2 regions of the Streptomyces sp. NPDC048479 genome follow, and region 2 is predicted to be linked to the other one. Evidence: predicted binding sites of a transcription regulator. Region 2 holds the regulator's gene; the other holds the start of a gene.
What was found. Region 2 encodes HrcA, which represses chaperone genes, less so after heat shock. Its sites were predicted from a motif close to TTNGCACTCNGNNNNNCNGAGTGCNAA; they were not measured.

Region 1 (3,406 bases), on a different contig from region 2:
TCAAGGACAAGGTCGTCTTTCTGACGATCGACGACGGCTGGGAGAAGGACCCCGCCCTGCTGCGGATGATGTCCGAGCTCAAGATCCCGTACAGCGCCTTCCTCAGCGACTACTTGATCAGCAACAACTACGACTACTTCAAGGAGATGCGGGACCGCGGGGTCTCGCTGTACAACCACACCCTCAACCACCTCTATCTGCCCGGCCTTTCGTACGCCGAGCAGGAGCGGGAGATCTGCAACCAGCAGACCAAGCTCGAGGAGCGGTACGGGAAGCGGCCCTCGCTCTTCCGTCCGCCGTACGGCAACTACAACCGGGACACGCTGCGCGTGGCCAAATCGTGCGGCATCAAGGCCGTGCCGCTGTGGGCCGCCGAGGCGTTTCCGGACCACATGGAGTGGCGCGAGTGGGACCAGGATCTGCACCCCGGCGACATCATCCTGACGCACTTCCGCGGCCCCGAGGAGTGGAAGGCCACCATGCCCGACCTGATCCGGCGGGTCATGAGGACGATTACCGACAAGGGCTACGCCGTGGCGAAGCTGGAGGACTACGTATGAGACGCGCGCACCGGCTGCTGGCCGGAGTGCTGGCGGCCGGTGCGCTTCTCGCCTCGGGGTGTGCGCAGTCGGTGGACCCGATCGAGCGCCTCGGGCGCAAGGCCGCGCAGCGGGTCTCCCCGGGCGCGGGCGTACCGGGCTCCGCGCACAAGCGGTGGGGGCTGGCCGCGCCGCTCGCGGCCGCGCCGAAGCCGCCCGCGCGCAGGCCCAAGGTGCCGTACGTGGTGAACCGGGTGCCGACCCGCGAGAAGGTCGTCTTCCTCACCTTCGACGACGGCGTGGAGCGCGACCGGGAGTTCCTGCGGATGGTCGGCGATCTGAAGCTGCCGATCAGTACGTTCCGCACGGGCGGCAGGACCGATCTGCGCACGCTCTCGTACGAGGACCAGCACGACGAGATCTGCCGCCGGCGGGAACGGCTGCTCCGTCCACCACGCGGCGCGTACAACGCCGACACACTGCGGGCGGCGGCCGACTGCGGGGTCCGTGCGGTGGTGCTGGGACGGGCGTATGCGGAGGGTGAACGGCTGCGGCCCGGTGACATCGTGCTCGCGCACACGAGGACGACGGGGCGGATGCTGCGCCGTATCCAGGCGCAGGGGTACGCGGTGGCGCGTCTGGAGGACTACGTCTGAGGGGCAGGCCGGCCGTATTGCTGGTGCCGTATTGCTGCCGTGCCGTGATTGCTGTCGTGCCGGGCGGAATTGCTGCTGTACCGCGCGGAACCCGGGGCGCCCGCGCCGCGTTCTCCGTATCGGACCGACCGTGACACCCCGACGCCACACCGGCGGATTGGCACTCCGCTTGACCGAGTGCTAATCGCAGTCATAGTCTCAGGTCTGGCACTCCCCACTGGAGAGTGCCAACACAGCGACGGGCAGGTCCGGCACCCGCGACGACGGATCCACCTGGTCGCCACCTCAGACAGTTAACCCCGTGAGATCTCCGAAGGGGGAGGTCGGATCGTGACGACCGCCAGCTCCAAGGTTGCCATCAAGCCGCTCGAGGACCGCATTGTGGTCCAGCCGCTCGACGCCGAGCAGACCACGGCCTCTGGCCTGGTCATCCCGGACACCGCGAAGGAGAAGCCCCAGGAGGGCGTCGTCCTCGCTGTGGGCCCGGGCCGTTTCGAGAACGGCGAGCGGCTTCCGCTCGACGTCAAGACCGGCGACGTCGTGCTGTACAGCAAGTACGGCGGCACCGAGGTGAAGTACAACGGCGAGGAGTACCTCGTCCTCTCGGCTCGCGACGTGCTCGCGATCATCGAGAAGTAATTCACCCGAAGTTTTATATCTGCGCCCCTGGCCCCCGCGACATATGTAGCCGGGTGCCCAGGGGCGCAGTTCGTTCGAGAGGACAGAGAAGCTCCCATGGCGAAGATCCTGAAGTTCGACGAGGACGCCCGTCGCGCCCTCGAGCGCGGCGTCAACAAGCTTGCCGACACGGTGAAGGTGACGATCGGCCCCCGCGGCCGCAATGTCGTCATCGACAAGAAGTTCGGCGCCCCGACCATCACCAACGACGGTGTCACCATCGCCCGTGAGGTCGAGGTCGAGGACCCGTACGAGAACCTCGGCGCCCAGCTGGTGAAGGAGGTGGCGACCAAGACCAACGACATCGCGGGTGACGGCACCACCACCGCCACCGTGCTGGCCCAGGCGCTGGTCCGCGAGGGCCTGCGCAACGTCGCCGCGGGCGCTTCCCCGGCCGCCCTGAAGAAGGGCATCGACGCCGCGGTCAAGGCCGTGTCCGAGGAACTCCTCGCGACCGCCCGCCCGATCGAGGACAAGGCCGACATCGCCGCCGTGGCCGCGCTCTCCGCGCAGGACCAGCAGGTCGGCGAGCTCATCGCCGAGGCGATGGACAAGGTCGGCAAGGACGGTGTCATCACCGTCGAGGAGTCCAACACCTTCGGCCTGGAGCTCGACTTCACCGAGGGCATGGCCTTCGACAAGGGCTACCTGTCGCCGTACATGGTGACCGACCAGGAGCGTATGGAGGCCGTCCTCGACGACCCGTACATCCTGATCCACCAGGGCAAGATCTCCTCGATCCAGGACCTGCTGCCCCTGCTCGAGAAGGTCATCCAGGCGGGTAGCTCCAAGCCGCTGCTGATCATCGCCGAGGACGTCGAGGGCGAGGCCCTCTCCACCCTCGTCGTGAACAAGATCCGCGGCACCTTCAACGCGGTGGCCGTCAAGGCCCCCGGCTTCGGCGACCGACGCAAGGCGATGCTCGGCGACATGGCCGCCCTCACCGGTGCCACCGTCATCGCCGAGGAGGTCGGCCTCAAGCTCGACCAGGCCGGTCTGGACGTGCTGGGCACCGCCCGACGCGTGACCGTGAGCAAGGACGACACCACCGTCGTCGACGGTGGCGGCAAGCACGAGGACGTCGTCGGCCGCATCAACCAGATCAAGGCCGAGATCGAGTCCACGGACTCCGACTGGGACCGCGAGAAGCTCCAGGAGCGCCTCGCGAAGCTGGCCGGCGGCGTGTGCGTGATCAAGGTCGGCGCCGCCACCGAGGTGGAGCTGAAGGAGAAGAAGCACCGTCTGGAGGACGCCATCTCCGCGACCCGCGCCGCGGTCGAGGAGGGCATCGTCTCCGGTGGTGGCTCCGCGCTCGTCCACGCCGTGAAGGTGCTCGAGGGCAACCTCGGCAAGGAGGGCGACGAGGCCACCGGTGTCGCCGTCGTCCGTCGCGCCGCCGTCGAGCCGCTGCGCTGGATCGCCGAGAACGCCGGTCTCGAGGGCTACGTCATCACCGCCAAGGTCGCCGAGCTCGAGGCCGGCCAGGGCTTCAACGCCGCGACCGGCGAGTACGGCGACCTGGTGAAGGCCGGC
Region 2 (3,406 bases):
CTGCCCCGGCTGGAACTGCCCCGTCGGCCTCTCCTCGCCGCGCAGCTTCGCCAGATCCCGCAGCAGCCGTTCCTGGTCCGCGTCCATCTTCGACGGCGTCATCACCTCGACGTGCACGATCAGATCGCCGCGGCCGCCGCCCCGCAGATGCGTGATGCCACGCCCGTGCAGCGGGATCGACTGGCCGGACTGTGTGCCCGGCCGGATGTCGACGTCCTCCATGCCGTCGAGCGTCTCCAGCGGGCACTTCGTGCCCAGCGCCGCCGCCGTCATCGGGATCGTCACCGTGCAGTGCAGATCGTCGCCACGCCGCTGGAAGACCGCGTGCGGCAGCTCGTGGATCTCGACGTACAGATCACCCGCCGGTCCGCCGCCCGGGCCGACCTCGCCCTCGCCCGCGAGCTGGATGCGCGTGCCGTTGTCGACGCCCGCCGGGATCTTCACGGTCAGCGTCCGGCGCGAGCGGATACGGCCGTCACCGGCGCACTCCGGGCACGGCGTCGGCACGACCGTGCCGAAGCCCTGGCACTGCGGGCACGGCCGCGAGGTCATGACCTGGCCCAGGAAGGACCGCGTCACCTGCGAGACCTCACCGCGTCCGCGGCACATGTCGCAGGTCTGCGCCGAGGTCCCCGGCGCCGCGCCCTCACCCGAACACGTCGTACAGACGACAGCCGTGTCGACCTGGATGTCCTTCGTCGTACCGAAGGCCGCTTCGTTGAGGTCGATCTCCAGCCGGATCATCGCGTCCTGGCCCCGTCGCGTACGCGACCTGGGGCCCCGCTGCGACGCCGTACCGAAGAACGCGTCCATGATGTCGGAGAAGTTGCCGAAGCCACCGGCTCCGAATCCGCCCGCGCCTCCGCCGCCCGCCTGGGACAACGGGTCTCCGCCGAGGTCGTAGACCTGCTTCTTCTGCGGGTCCGACAACACCTCGTACGCGGCGTTGATCTCCTTGAAGCGCTCCTGCGTCTTCGGGTCCGGATTCACATCCGGGTGAAGTTCACGCGCAAGCCGGCGGAAGGCCTTCTTGATCTCGTCCTGCGATGCGTCGCGGCGTACGCCGAGTACGGCGTAGTAGTCCGTGGCCACTTACGACTCCGCCAGGATCTGTCCGACGTAACGTGCCACTGCGCGTACCGCTCCCATCGTTCCGGGGTAGTCCATGCGGGTCGGTCCGACCACGCCGAGTTTGGCAACTGCCTCGTCGCCCGAACCGTAGCCGACCGCGACCACGGAAGTGGAGTTGAGGCCCTCGTGTGCGTTCTCATGACCGATACGTACGGTCATGCCCATGCCCGAGTCCTTGGCCTCGCCGAGCAGCTTGAGGAGCACCACATGCTCCTCGAGCGCTTCCAGCACCGGCCGGATGGTCAGCGGGAAGTCGTGCCCGAAGCGGGTGAGATTGGCCGTGCCGCCGATCACCAGCCGCTCCTCCGTCTCCTCGACCAGCGTCTCGAGCAGGGTCGCCAGCACCGTGGACACAGTGCCGCGGTCCTCCGTCTCGAAGGAGTCGGGCAGCTCCTGCACCAGGTGCGGCACATCCGCGAAGCGGCGCCCGACGATCCGGCTGTTGAGCCGGGCCCGCAGGTCGGCCAGCGAGGCCTCGCCGAACGGCGCGGGGCAGTCGATCATGCGCTGCTCGACCCGTCCGGTGTCCGTGATGAGCACGAGCATCAGCCGGGCGGGCGCGAGGGACAGAAGTTCCACATGCCGGACCGTGGACCGCGTCAGCGAGGGGTACTGGACGACGGCGACCTGCCGGGTCAGCTGCGCGAGCAGCCGTACCGTACGGCCCACGACGTCGTCCAGGTCGACGGCTCCGTCCAGGAAGTTCTGGATGGCGCGGCGCTCGGGCGCCGACAGGGGCTTGACGCCCGCCAGCTTGTCGACGAAGAGCCGGTAGCCCTTGTCCGTCGGGATGCGGCCGGCGCTGGTGTGCGGCTGGGCGATGAACCCTTCCTCTTCCAGCACCGCCATGTCGTTACGGACAGTAGCCGGGGAGACACCGAGCTTGTGCCGCTCGGTGAGGGCCTTGGAGCCGACGGGCTCCTCGGTGCCGACATAGTCCTGGACGATGGCGCGCAGCACCTCGAGTCTGCGTTCGCTGAGCATTTGCGCACACCTCCAGCCGTGGTTCCTTGTGGTGACTGCGTGGTGACTGCTTGGCACTCGTCATGTCCGAGTGCCAGCACTCCCCCGAGCCAGTGTACGGCTGTGGGGTACGCCCCTAGCAAGGGCCGTCCTGCAGGGCAGTCCTGCAATCGCGGCCGACCACGGTACCTCGCGACACCGCTGGTCCTTGCCGATAGCGTCGCGGTATGGACGTCAGTTGGGAAGACTTCGGCTGGGAGCGGTTGGCCGACGGGGTGGGGCGTCGGCGGCTGCCTGTCTGGGACGCGACCGTTGGGCTGGTCGCCGGTGAGGACCGTGTCCTCATGTACGACACGGGTTCGACACTCCGTGAGGGCGCCGAGCTCCGCACCCAGGCGCAGGCGCTGCTGGGCGGCCGCCGAGTGACGCATATCGCACTGAGTCATCCGCACTTCGACCATGTACTGGGGACCGCGGCGTTCTCCGGGGCCGAGGTGTTCGGCGCGGTCGGCGTCGACGATCTGATGAGGCGGGAGCGGGACGAGATCCGCGGCACGGCCGTACGGCACGGGGTCCCGGTGAAGGACGCCGCGGAGGCCGCCGATCTGCTGGTACTGCCGCACCATCTGGTGTGCGGGGAGTGGACGCTCGAGCTGGGCGGCCGCCAGGTGCTGCTGGCCAATGTCGGACCCGGTCACTCGGGCCACGACCTGGCGCTGCTGGTGCCGGGCGAAGGCCCGGGCAGCCCGGAGGTGGTCTTCTGCGGAGATCTGGTGGAGGAGTCGGGCGAACCGCAGGCGGGCCGGGACGCGATCCCGTCCCGCTGGCCGGCGGCGCTGGACCGGCTGCTGTCGCTGGGCGGCGAGGACGCGGTGTATGTCCCCGGGCACGGGGCGGCGGTCGACGCGGCTTTTGTACGCGCGCAGCGGGATTCGTTGGCGGAGCGCTTCGGCGTGTCGTAGCGTCGGCCAAATGCGCAGCTACAGCCCGGATCTGACGCCTCCTTGGAAGAAGCAGCAGCCGGCCCCGGAGGTCCCTGCCGAGTCCGACCTGGTCGTGGAGGAGGTCACGACGGGTTTCTGCGGTGCGGTGATCCGTACCGAGAAGACAGCGGAGGGCCCGACAGTCACGCTCGAGGACCGCTTCGGCAAGCACCGGGTGTTCCCGCTCGTCCCGCGGGGTTTTCTGCTGGAGGGCCGGGTGGTCACCCTGGTCCGCCCCTCGGCGACGGCCCCGGCCCGCCCGGCGCGTACGGCCTCCGGCTCGGTCGCGGTCCCGGGGGCACGGGCGAGGGTCGCGCGGGCGGGCCGCA

Region 1: the regulator HrcA is predicted to act here: its motif matches at 1,353-1,379, upstream of groES (co-chaperone GroES).

The regions. Positions count from the first base shown of each region.
Region 1 covers NZ_JBEZKA010000004.1:240,806-244,211, forward strand. The annotation lists gene AB0D12_RS08750 (polysaccharide deacetylase family protein) at 1-560, shown strand, start outside; gene AB0D12_RS08755 (polysaccharide deacetylase family protein) at 557-1,195, shown strand; gene groES (co-chaperone GroES) at 1,526-1,834, shown strand; gene groL (chaperonin GroEL) at 1,931-3,406, shown strand, end outside.
Region 2 covers NZ_JBEZKA010000007.1:138,668-142,073, forward strand. The annotation lists gene dnaJ (molecular chaperone DnaJ) at 1-1,092, opposite strand, end outside; gene hrcA (heat-inducible transcriptional repressor HrcA) at 1,093-2,115, opposite strand; gene AB0D12_RS13750 (MBL fold metallo-hydrolase) at 2,322-3,056, shown strand; gene AB0D12_RS13755 (DUF3097 domain-containing protein) at 3,067-3,406, shown strand, end outside.